4 regions of the Ureibacillus thermophilus genome follow, and region 1 is predicted to be linked to each of the others. Evidence: riboswitches for the same ligand, from Rfam matches in the RefSeq annotation. Region 1 holds a riboswitch; each other region holds the start of a gene.
What was found. Region 1 has a riboswitch for thiamine pyrophosphate ahead of thiM (hydroxyethylthiazole kinase). Riboswitches for the same ligand answer to the same signal wherever they lie in the genome.

Region 1 (3,144 bases):
TCAAAAAACAAGGGTATACATTAGAAGCTGTTTCGAAATCGAGGGTAAGCTACATTACAATAGACAAGAAACCATACAAACTGGACTCTTTTCATTTCCATGTGCCAAGCGAACATCAAATCGATTACCAAAGATATGAAATGGAACTGCATCTTGTGCACAAAAATAATAAAGGAAAGATTGCGGTCATTGGCGTTTTGATTGAAGCAGGCAAAGAAAACGAAATGGTGGAAGAATTATGGAATTTTTTGCAGGATGATCGATTAAAGGAGAAGGAAATTGAATCTATTCATCTATTGTCATTGATACCTGAGCAAAGGTCTGCCTTTTACTATTCAGGCTCATTGACTACCCCTCCGTGTACTGAAGGTGTTCATTGGATTGTATTTGAATCTCCAATCGATTTTTCAAACAAACAAATTGCTTCATTTTATCAAGTTTATGGCTATAACAGTCGTCCGCTACAGCCAATAAATGGCAGGGACATATACAAATTATCCGTTCAGTAATAATAGTTTCAAATAGCTAAGGGGCGTCTGAAAAAACATTTTGAGACGCCTCAGATAAAATATTATCTTCCAAATTCTTCTGAAATAAAAAAACATCGTTCGTAAGTCAGAAAAAGAATAAGAATAGAAGAAAGCTATTTTTGAAGTATTATTAAAGGGGAAATGATGATACTAAGGAATGTGATAACCGGAAAGGGAGGAATATTTTTTGAGAATAATAATAGAATGGATTTATGATTATAAAGATGTTGAAACTACTTTCCGCTCGGATGAACTCCCTCCCGCCCATGCTCTTGCCATTTCAGAAGAATTAAGGAAAACCGGTAGAGCCAAAAATATTACCTTAATTGATGAACATGACTCAACATGGACGGTCAAAGAATTAAAAAAATATTTAACGGAAATGGAAACTGAACCGACGAACATATGCGTTTATTTCGACGGCGGTTTTAACCGTGAAAGCCGCATGGCAGGTTTAGGATGTGTCATCTATTTTGAACAAAATGGAAAAAGATTTCGTAGGAGAAAAAATTTATTAGTAAATGGCCTTGCGTCAAATAATGAAGCTGAATATGCAGCTCTTCATTTTTCTATTCAAGAATTGGAATCATTGGGTGTACATCATCAAACGGTTCATTTTATGGGGGATTCACAAGTAGTAATTAATCAAATAAGCGGAGAATGGCCTGTTTATGAAAAAGAGCTGTCCAATTGGGCGGATAAAATTGATGAAAGTTTAAATCAATTAGGAATCAAACCGGTTTTTGAGTTGGTGGGAAGAAAGCAAAATGAAGAGGCGGATCGATTAGCAACACAAGCATTGCATGACATCGAAATTGACGGAAAAATCGAATTGAAAGAATAAAAATTTTTATTCTCTTAAAAGAAACAATGGATTATGTTATAATGTTCAAAACAATTTCATATGATTCATTTTTGCAGGGGTGGCCGAATGGTCTGAGAAGGTGATTTCACCTAACCCTTTGAACCTGATACAGCTAGTACTGCCGTAGGGAGCAAAAATGCCTTTACTATTCCGTTTGAGTGGTATTGTGTTTTTTTGTTCTCCAATGTATGGAGAGATTTTTATTTTCATATGGAAATTGGAACATTGCAGGGGTGGCCGAATGGTCTGAGAAGGTGATTTCACCTAACCCTTTGAACCTGATGCAGTTAGCACTGCCGTAGGGAGCAATGGATGGAACCACATGTTGGTTGTTCAATGCTCTTTTGCGCTGTGCAAAAGGGCATTTTTTATTACAAAACCAATGGAAGGGTGGAAATGATGAGTTTATTTAAAATCCGTCAAAAAAATCCTTTAATTCATTGCATCACAAACGATGTGGTAACGAATTTTACCGCCAATGGACTGCTTGCCATTGGCGCATCTCCAGTAATGTCCGATGAACCATTGGATGTGGAGGACATGACTTCCATTGCCAATGCGTTGTTAATCAACATTGGAACATTAAATAAACATTCCGTTGAAGCTATGTTTTTAGCTGGGAAAAAAGCAAATAAGTTAAACATTCCCGTTGTGCTGGATCCTGTAGGGGCTGGCGCTACAAAATACCGGAAAGAAGTGACGGAAAATCTATTGAAAGAAATAAAATTTGATTTGATTCGCTGCAATGCAGGTGAATTGGCAGCGATTGCAGGAATTCAATGGCAAGCAAAAGGGGTAGATAGTGGGGAAGGAGAGATGGACATTCTTTCTGTCACAAAGGAAGTGGCTAAAAAGTATAAAACCATTGTCGCGGTTTCAGGAAAAGAAGATATTGTAACAGATGGGGAAAAAGCGGATTTTGTTTCGGGCGGCCATGAATGGATGACCCAAGTGACAGGAACAGGTTGTTTATTAAGCGCCATTTGTGCAGGTGCATTAAGTTTGGAAGGAGACTCATATGAAAATATTTTGAATGTACTCATGGATTATAAAAAAGTGGCGGAGTTTGCTTCGAAAGAAAAATATCTAGGTTCCTTCCAAGTGGAGATATTAAATGGGTTGCACCAAATTTCAAGAGGTGAAGCAATATGAATATCGTTATGACGATAGCTGGTTCAGATAGCGGAGGAGGAGCGGGCATTCAGGCGGACTTGAAAACATTCCAGGAGCTGGACGTTTTTGGTACATCTGTAATCACCGCATTAACGGCGCAAAACACTTTGGGTGTCCACGGCATTTTTCCTGCAACTCCAGAATTTGTCGAGCAGCAATTGAATGCGGTATTGGATGATTTGAAAGTGAAAGCCTTAAAAACAGGAATGTTATTTTCCAAAGAGATCATCGAAAGGATTGCCAAAAAATTGCGGGAACAACAAATTCAAATCGTTGTGGATCCGGTTATGATTGCAAAAGGGGGACATGCATTATTAAAAGAGGATGCGGTGCAAGCGATGATTAAGGAGCTGATTCCCATTGCAACGGTGGTGACCCCGAACATACCGGAAGCCGAAGCAATTACCGGAATGGCAATCGATACAGAAGAAGATATAAAACAGGCAGCGGAAAAATTATTGAGCATTGGCGTTGGATGTGTCGTAATGAAAGGCGGCCACATGGATGAGCCTACTGCAACGGATCGAATCTATTTCCAAGATGGTTCAACCTTTCAATTAAAATCAAAAAGAATTC
Region 2 (3,144 bases), 1.3 Mb from region 1:
CCTGCACTTTTTTCTCCAGTACTTTTACCGCATTGTCCGGCGTAATTCCACCGATGGCAATCACAGGAATCTTCACTTGTTCAACGATTTCACCAAGCGCATCCGTTCCCCTTCCTGCCATCCCCTTTTTGCTGTCCGTTTCAAATATATGGCCAAAGAAACAGTAATCCGCTCCCGATTTTTCGGCATTTTTTGCTTTTTCAATGGAATGGATGCTAACCCCTACTTTCATATGGGGATAAGCCGTTTTTACCTTCTCTGCCGGAAGTCCATTTCCCGGAAGATGGACATTCGGAATTCCGGTAAGCAGAGCAATATCAAGCCTGTCATTAATGACAAGTTTTTCTTTCGGCACCCCTGCATTTAACAACTCCTCTATTAAAGCGACAATCTCACCGGGTGGTTTATTTTTTTCACGGATATGAATGTAATCTACAACCGGGGAAATGGATATAATAATTTCCTTCAGCTCTCGGCTTTCCTTCTTTCCATCCGTAATTGCGTGCAGTTCCACTCAAACTACTTCCCTTCTCCTTCGCAGAAGTTATAGTTGCACTTTTTCATCCGTCGGCCACATTTGTTGGTGGTAAGCCATATCCCAAAACATATACTCAAATCGAGTTGTATTTAAAAAGATTTCTTCCAGCCGCAGAAGTTCAGATTCCTGCTTTCCTTCCGCCAATTGATTGAGCAAATCAAGGTTCCATTGTGCGGACTGGCCAAATTCTTCTGAACTGTACATTTTTACCCAATCCCCATATAATTCGTGTTCTTTTGCCCCCGGAATTTTCGCCAGTTCACATCCAATTTCCCAATAACTCCAAGCACAAGCAAAGTGCGCAGCTGCCAGTTCTGCGATGGAACCGTTTTGGGCAACTGCCAGCATGTAGTGGGTGTAAGCAAGACTTACCGGAGACGGTTTTGCCTCTTCCAGCTCTTTTTCCGTTATGCCAAATCGGCTGGCATATTTCCTATGCAATGCCATTTCATGATTCATCGTGTAATAAAGCAGGTTGGCAAATACCGTCATCACTTCTAGATTTGGTGCCTTCACTGCACCTAACGCAAACAATTTAGAATAATCAATCAAGTACAGATAATCTTGTATCATGTAAAAACGGAACTTGTTAGAATCCAGTGTTCCTGCTCCCAACTCTTTCACAAATGGATGTTCATGGTTTTTTCTCCAAGTGGATTGGTATTTTTCAAAAATTCGATCTGTAAATTTCATCGTTTTCCCCCATCCTTTAGGTTCATAAAAAAAACCGCTTCATTAAAGAAGCGGCTCTAAAACTCGAAACACAATCAATACAAAAATAGACAAAACGAGTCCCAGCAACCACTTCCCTTCGCTAGCATTACCTAGTGCAGGTTCAAAGGGTTGAGGCAATGCCTCTCTCAGCTAATGAATTAGCACCCCTAGTGATTAGTTTAATGCTATATGTAATTACAATCATTGTTACATGAATACAGAAAATTTTCAATAGTATAAAATTATTAATGGGATAAGAGATTTATTCAAACACTTGCAACTTTTGTGTTAACCCTTGCTGCCTCAGCTATCATCGAAAAGTTTTTGCTCCCATTCGGCAAATTCTTTCAGGTTTTACAAGAATACTTGCAATAACAAAAAAGTTGCCCTAGCGAATTGCACGCTAAAGCAACTTTATTTTTTCTCCTGCTTCGTTTGTTTTTCCCATTGCACAAGATACGGATATGGGTCAAAAGCCCATTCGGTCCTTCCATTAAATTTATACATGCCGTAATGCAAATGAGGAGGAAATTTGCCGCTTGTCCCTTCTTTGCCATAACCGGAGCTTCCGACGCCGCCAAGAATTGTTCCTGGTTCTACAATATCGCCCACTTTTAAATCTTTATTGTAATAGGCTAAATGGGCATAGTAGTGATACGTGTTATGATGATCCCGAATACCTACTCGCCAACCGCCAAATTGATTCCAACCCATTACTTCTACAACACCATAGGAAGTAGATAATACAGGTGTTCCATACCCTGCAAAAATATCTGTTCCTTCATGGATTCGTCTTCCTCCCCATCCCCTGCTGGCACCCCAAGTCCCCTTATAGCTGTAGTTATAGCCGCGGACTGGGAGGGGAAAAATATGCTTATCCAGCTGAATCGTATTGAAATGTTTATAAAGTTCATTTATGGTCATGATTTGATTAATGATTTTTTCATTTTTGTAATATTCCCATAAAGCATTCTTAAAATCTTCTTCCGATGGACCAAATTTTTCTAAATAGGATACCATTGTGAATAGTACGTCTTGATCGTCGTTTCGATCTGCTTTTCCATCGCCATTGCCATCATGACCATTTCCCCCAAAATATTGAATGGTAAATGGGGAAGTATCTTCTACATTCGGGTTGAATTCGCCAACCCAAAATTCATGGGAAAATTGGATGGCAATGGCACTGTCCCTCTTCGGAATATCTTTTCGCACCTCTTGAATATTTCGCTCATATTGGTCCACTGCCGCCAATCGATGCCATGGAACAAAGGGCGTTTCATAGGTTTTGTATAAGTGCATTCGTTCCTGATATATATTTTCTTTATTTTCGCTTGCATTTACATAAACCGGGAAAATATATAGACATACAAACATCAAAGTTAAAGAAAAAATGATTTTTCGGATGAATACCAAACCCCCTTTCCTCCTTAGAATATCCCGTTTTTTTGAAACCATGAGTTTTTTATAAACGAAAAATGAAAGCTTACTTCTGATACTAAGTCCGGGTAAACTCCTTCGAAATCCTCTCAAAAACCAGAGTAATTCCGTTTGTTTTGTAGCAAATAGTATGTTATGATACCTTTTAATAGAAATTTTATTTGGGGGAATACTAGATGCAATCACTACAATCCGTAGAACAATTTCATGAACTCAAAAACAAAGAACGGGTGATCTTTGTCTTTTCAGCAGATTGGTGCAAAGACTGCGTTTTCATTAAACCTTTTCTTCCTGCTATCGAAGAAAAATACGCCCAATATACCTTTGTACAAGTAGACCGGGATGAATATATCGATTTATGTGGCGAACTGGATGTGTTCGGCATCCCAAGTTTTATTGCCTACAATAAAGGCGAAGAAATCGGCCGTTTTGTAAGCCGCGATCGTAAAACGCAA
Region 3 (3,144 bases), 590 kb from region 1:
GATGTAATGTGGTCATATCCCGGCGCGATATCGGTCGTAAGCGGTCCTAATGTGTAAAACGGCGCACCTTTACAAATTTCGATTTGCTTATCGACATTTTCTTTAATTTTATGCATCGGCACATGCCCTGGCCCTTCGATCATCACTTGCACATCATGCTTCCAAGCGATTTCCGTTAATTCTCCAAGCGTCTCCAATTCAGCAAACTGTGCTTCGTCATTCGCATCGGCAATCGAGCCTGGACGCAGCCCGTCTCCAAGCGATACTGCAATATCATACGTTTTCAAAATCTCGCATATTTCTTCAAAATGCGTGTATAAGAAGTTTTCTTCATGGTGGGCTAAACACCATTGCGCCATAATCGAGCCGCCGCGTGAAACAATGCCAGTCGTTCGGTTTACCGTCATCGGTATGTAACGAAGCAGCACCCCCGCGTGAATCGTAAAATAGTCCACCCCTTGTTCCGCTTGTTCGATGAGCGTATCACGGTAAATTTCCCACGTTAAGTCTTCAACGACGCCGTTCACTTTTTCAAGCGCTTGATAAATCGGAACCGTCCCGACAGGCACAGGGGAATTGCGAATAATATATTCTCGTGTCGCATGAATGTGTTTTCCCGTCGATAAGTCCATAATCGTGTCTGCTCCCCAGCGCACCGCCCAAAGCATTTTTTCGACTTCTTCTTCAATGGATGATGTGACTGCGGAATTACCAATATTCGCGTTAATTTTTACATGAAAACGACTCCCAATAATCATCGGTTCACTTTCCGGATGGTTAATATTCGAAGGAATAATCGCTCTGCCTTCGGCAACTTCTTGACGCACGATTTCCGGATCTATATTTTCGCGAATCGCAACAAATTCCATCTCCGGCGTAATAATCCCTCGTTTTGCGTAATGCATTTGTGTTACAGTTTTTCCTTTTTTTGCGCGCAGTGGTTTTCTCTCGAAAGGCAGAGTCATTTCTGATTGCTTCTCATTACGGAATCCGTTATCTTCCGGTTTCACTGGACGCCCCTCGTATTCTTCAACGTCGCCCCTTTCTAAAATCCAGCGTTTTCTTAGCGGCGGCAATCCTTTTTGAATGTCCGGCTGAAAATCAGGATCGGTGTAAGGACCGCTTGTGTCATAAACACGAACAGGTTCATTTTCGATGATTCCTGTTTCTGTCTTTGTTGGACTTAACGTAATTCCTCTCATCGGTACACGAATATCCGGTCTTGAACCTTCGACATACACTTTTTTACTCGCAGGAAATTGCATGAAAGATTTGATGTTTTGCATGTAACGCCTCTCCCTTAAAATAATGATTTAGGATCTGAAGTTACACCAAAACGCGGGGCGGAGATAGGAGAATATATGCGGAAATAAAAATCGGGTTCTCTAAGAGAACCCGATGGAACGCAAATAGCGAAACGTACGCAACAAACACATACACTCCCGCTATCTACTTCCCTACGCTGGTATAACCCAGATCAGGTTCAAAGGGTCAAAGAACTTAAGCGCGTTCTTTTCTCAGTCCAAGCTATTGGACTCCCCTAGTAGATAAGCGACAAACTTATTTAATTTTTCTTAATATTAACATACTTATGATGCAATGTAAATACGCTTCCTTATACGGTAAACCGGTTTAACATTGTTTGCATATTTTCTGCCATTTTGCTTAACGATGATGCCGATGAAGCAATTTCCTCCATCATCTTGTTTGGTCAATCACCAATTCCCCTACAAGATTCATTAAATATTCCAACCTCTCTACATCCACTCGAACCGTCGAAGAAATTTTCTTTTTTTGCTGGTTGGCCTTTTCTTTTTTATTAAATTTAGTTTCCTCTGTTTCACGCGGTTCTTTTTGGCTTGTCGATTCATCAAATATAGCTGTTTTTGAAATTTCTTTTAAGCTGCTTTGCTCAATCTCAGAAAGCTGGCTAATACATTCCAGCAGTTCTTCCTTCGTTCTCATAGTTAAAACTATGAAACACATATTTCCTTGAAAGATATCTTCATTTTCCATTACTTCAACACTTGGGAAAGTAGCAATGATTTCCCCTATTTCACTGATGGCATTTTGTATCAATAATGCCCTTACACTTTTCATTAAGGAATCTTTACATATCTGAATCTTAATTTCATAAGCGTTATGTCCAAGGATTAAACCATTGCGCAAAACATCTTTTTGATATTCATCTAATTCATACTCTTCCGTCAGTTGCACCTGCTCTAGTTTTGAATGATGTATCGCTTGATTTGTATGTAATGCCCCCAACTGTTTGATGAAAGGCTGTATATCCATATCATCCAAAGTTCCGTCAATGATTGATTCTTTCATGCGTCGAATTAAATCGATACAGTCGAATATAATGTTGATGATCGCAGGAGTGACTTGAATCTTCTTTTGCCGGATTTGATCAAAGATGTTTTCCAAATGATGGGTGCACTCTTTCATTTTTTCAAATCCCATGGATGCGGAAGAACCCTTTAATGTGTGAGCAGCTCTAAAAATATTTTCAATCGTCTTCACATTGTTTGGATCTTTTTCTAAATGAAGTATTTCTGCATCTAAAATTTGCAGCTGTTTGTCAACTTCATCTAAAAAAACACCTAAATAGTTCGATACATCAAATTCAGCCATAATTGCACCTTCTAACTAACATGATGGTTGTCATATAAAACTTTTTCCAGATTTAACACTCCGATGACTTGTTCCTTATGTTTTGCATAATAGATGACGATGTCTTCTTCTATTGTTTGATTATTCGAAACAGGCTCCACATGCTCTTCATCAAATTTTGTTACCATGTTGATTTTATCTACGAGCAGCCCAATATTTTCGTTTTTCCCTTGTACAATAACGATTCGGTTTTTCTTGTTTTTTTCAGGGGTAGGCAATTGAAAACGTTTATGTAAATTTACAATCGGAATGATATTTCCTCTTAGATTTATCACTCCCTCAATATATGGGTTGATGCCTGGTATGCTCGTAATGGACGGAACCCGCAAAATTTCAACGACCTCTTCAATAAAAAACGCGTATAATTGTTCGTTCAGTGAAAAAACGACAAACTGATTCCCATCAACTTGATCAAAACCTTTCATTTCAGTGCATCCTTTCTGGAGAAAATACATTATTATTTTGGGCCTA
Region 4 (3,144 bases), 930 kb from region 1:
AGAGAAATTCATTAATGAATTGCAAACCATTCAAAACAAGGTAAAAGTAGTGGAAGGACAAAAAGAAGAGCTCTCCTCCAGCAAAAAACACCTAAAAAGGCTGCAGGAAGCAAAAGAGCAGGTTGAGAAGCTTCAAAAGGAAAGTGCACAAAAATATAATGAAGTCCATGAAAAATATACGAAGGAAAAAACAATACTTGAGCAGCAAAAAAAATCCATTCCTGAAGAAATCCATGATCTTTCTCAATTGAAAACCGCATTGCAAGAAGCCATCCGTCTAAAAGGTCAGTTAAAAGAATCTTGGGAGCGGGCGCAAATTGCATATCAGGAAGCTTCTAAACAAATCGCAGCGGTTGAAGAAGCATTTAAACAAACAACGGAACAAGCAGACCATATTCAAAGAAAAGTTCAAAAGGTGAAAGAAGCTTTTCTATCTGCCCTTAAGGAAGCGCAATTTGCTTCAACGGAAGAATTTTTGCAGGCCCAGCTTTCGCCGCAAAAAATAGAATCATTGCAAAAGCAATATGAAGATTATTCAAAACAACTTCATTCATTGGAAACCCAAGTGAGGGAAGGGGAAGAAAAGCTGAAAGGCAAAGAAAAGGTGGACTTAACCGAAGCAGAAAGAGAGTTGAAAGTGCTTCAGTCCAATTATGAAAAAGCTCTGGACGCTTTAAATCATTCCAAAGCTTGTGAAAAGCATTGCATTGACTTTGCAGAAAAGTTGGAGCAAGTAGCAAGCGATATATTTCGGATGGAGGAGAAATCCAATCAAATCATCGACCTTTACAATTTGCTCCGTGGACAAAACAGCAAAAAAATTTCCTTTGAACGCTACGTGCAAATGGGTTATTTGGAGCTTATTACCGAAGCGAGCAATCTGCGCCTGAAAAACTTATCAAACGGCCAGTATTACTTGCAAGTTTCAGACCGGGTAGAATCTTATGGACGAGCAAGCGGGTTAGGATTGGATGTATATGATACGTATACTGGGCAAACAAGGGATGTCAAAACATTATCTGGCGGAGAGAAATTTAATGCCTCTTTAAGTTTGGCGCTCGGGATGGCAGATGTCATTCAAAGCTACCAAGGAAATGTCAATATTGAGACAATGTTTATCGATGAAGGATTTGGCTCCCTTGATGAAGAATCTTTAATGAAAGCAATCGACACGCTCATCGAACTTCAAAAATCCGGACGAATGATCGGGGTTATATCTCATGTGGAAGAGTTAAAATCTGCAATGCCTGCTGTTTTACACGTGGAAAAATTAAAAGAAGGCTATAGTAAAACAACCATTCTATTAAAATAATAAAGTGTTGAAATATTTTTATAATTTGATACAATGGCATTGTTCCCAACAGAATAGTTTAGGTGTACCACAAGGGGTGCTGATGAAGTCAGCTGAGAGTGTGCCGTATTGCACTAACCCTTTGAACCTGTAAGTTAGTACTTGCGTAGGGATGTGGGATAGAAACCGAAACAAATGCGTTCGGATCTGTCCGAACGCTTTTTTCTTTTCTATCCTTCTCTCGCGTTCCAGTAACGAAGAGAAAGGAGAATGTAGAATGAGAAATAAAAAATTATTATGGATGATTGAGATTGCTTTGTTTGCCGCCATTGGCTACGTGCTGGACCAAATCAAATTTTCCATTTGGGCGCAAGGCGGTTCTGTAAGTTTTGTGATGCTGCCCATTATTTTAATCGCTATTCGTTGGGGACTATCAGCTGGGCTTATTACAGGCTTGCTAGTTGGACTGCTAAATATGACGATTAATCCGTATATTGTCCATTGGGCGCAAGCTCTCCTAGATTATGTCTTTGCCTTTACCTTTGTTGGATTTGCCGCCATTGTAAGAAAGCAAGTATTAAATGGCGTAGCGACAAACCACAAAAAGAAAATTGCAATATATGTTGTCATCGGAACAATAGTGGGTGGACTATTACGCTATATTTGCCATATACTTGCAGGAGCTATTTTCTTTAAAGAATATGCAGGAGAGCAAAATGCTTGGATTTACTCCATCGTTTATAATGGCACATATATGCTTCCTGCCATTGTCATCACAGCTATCGCAGCGGCATTCATCTTTACAGCAAGCCCACGACTCATTAAAAGAGAAAATGAATAATCTCTGTCATTAGACAGTTTTACAATAAAAGATGAGGTTGGGACAAATCTAAAAAAACATCATTTTCTCCAAAGAGAAAATGATGTTTTTTTGATATGTTATTAAAATTGATTTCCTTTCCGGGGACGCTTTCCGCAGGCCCGCCTCTGAGTCATTCCTTCGCTCCTCGTGGTCTCGAGAGGGCTCGTCGCAGGAAAGCTTTGCATTTACTTCCTTGAACTTGCTCCGCTTTGCGACTAAGCGTGCGAGACAGGAACTTGCCCCGTCACTTCAATCAATTTTTCGTTATATCAATTTTTTATCAAAACTATTTCAACTGCCCCTTTAATTTTTTGTTTATGTCCCAGCCTCTTTTCATTTTTTGTTGAGGATTTTCCAATGATCTCAACAATTTCTCTGCTGATATTGTGTAAAATAATCAAGGAATTCCCGAATGATTGATAGAATATGATATATTATAAAATGAAATTGTATAGAAGAAAGGATCTTTTACATGATTGTCAAAACACAAGAAGAATTAGAAGCATTAAAAAAAATCGGCCGCATTTGCGCTGAGATTCGCGATGCAATGAAAGCGGCAACAAAACCAGGAATCACAACGAAAGAATTAGATGAAATTGCCGGCCGTATGTTTAAAGAGGCAGGTGCCCTTTCAGCTCCTAAAGGGGAATACGATTTCCCTGGCTATACATGTATCAGTGTCAATCATGAAGTCGCCCACGGTATTCCTGGAAATAAAGTGATTAAAGAAGGTGACTTAGTCAACATTGATGTTTCTGGTTCTCTAAATGGCTATTTTGCTGATACGGGCATTTCTTTTGTAGTCGGAGAAGGCTATGAAGAAAAAGAAAAACTTTGCCGTGTAGCGAAATCTGCTTTTGATCGGGCTATGACGAAAGTAAAAGCCGGTTCAAGATTAAACCAAATCGGAAAAGCGGTTGAAAGGGAAGCAAAAGAAAACGGATTAAAAGTCATTATGAATTTAACAGGGCATGGGGTAGGACGTTCTTTG

Region 2: linked by a shared signal. The riboswitch ahead of tenA (thiaminase II) and the one ahead of thiM (hydroxyethylthiazole kinase) in region 1 are both predicted to bind thiamine pyrophosphate.
Region 3: linked by a shared signal. The riboswitch ahead of thiC (phosphomethylpyrimidine synthase ThiC) and the one ahead of thiM (hydroxyethylthiazole kinase) in region 1 are both predicted to bind thiamine pyrophosphate.
Region 4: linked by a shared signal. The riboswitch ahead of thiT (energy-coupled thiamine transporter ThiT) and the one ahead of thiM (hydroxyethylthiazole kinase) in region 1 are both predicted to bind thiamine pyrophosphate.

What each region holds. Positions count from the first base shown of each region.
Region 1 covers NZ_CP036528.1:2,016,975-2,020,118, forward strand. The annotation lists gene DKZ56_RS09990 (carbonic anhydrase) at 1-509, shown strand, start outside; gene DKZ56_RS09995 (reverse transcriptase-like protein) at 718-1,374, shown strand; TPP riboswitch at 1,440-1,542, shown strand; TPP riboswitch at 1,615-1,717, shown strand; gene thiM (hydroxyethylthiazole kinase) at 1,795-2,547, shown strand; gene thiD (bifunctional hydroxymethylpyrimidine kinase/phosphomethylpyrimidine kinase) at 2,544-3,144, shown strand, end outside.
Region 2 covers NZ_CP036528.1:317,027-320,170, forward strand. The annotation lists gene tenI (thiazole tautomerase TenI) at 1-514, opposite strand, end outside; gene tenA (thiaminase II) at 545-1,231, opposite strand; TPP riboswitch at 1,328-1,431, opposite strand; gene DKZ56_RS01465 (M23 family metallopeptidase) at 1,667-2,626, opposite strand; gene DKZ56_RS01470 (thioredoxin family protein) at 2,866-3,144, shown strand, end outside.
Region 3 covers NZ_CP036528.1:2,602,154-2,605,297, forward strand. The annotation lists gene thiC (phosphomethylpyrimidine synthase ThiC) at 1-1,286, opposite strand, end outside; TPP riboswitch at 1,438-1,552, opposite strand; gene DKZ56_RS15775 (hypothetical protein) at 1,590-1,715, opposite strand; gene DKZ56_RS13000 (Hpt domain-containing protein) at 1,699-2,634, opposite strand; gene DKZ56_RS13005 (chemotaxis protein CheW) at 2,646-3,098, opposite strand.
Region 4 covers NZ_CP036528.1:2,951,908-2,955,051, reverse strand. The annotation lists gene DKZ56_RS14975 (AAA family ATPase) at 1-1,312, shown strand, start outside; TPP riboswitch at 1,375-1,481, shown strand; gene thiT (energy-coupled thiamine transporter ThiT) at 1,569-2,132, shown strand; gene map (type I methionyl aminopeptidase) at 2,626-3,144, shown strand, end outside.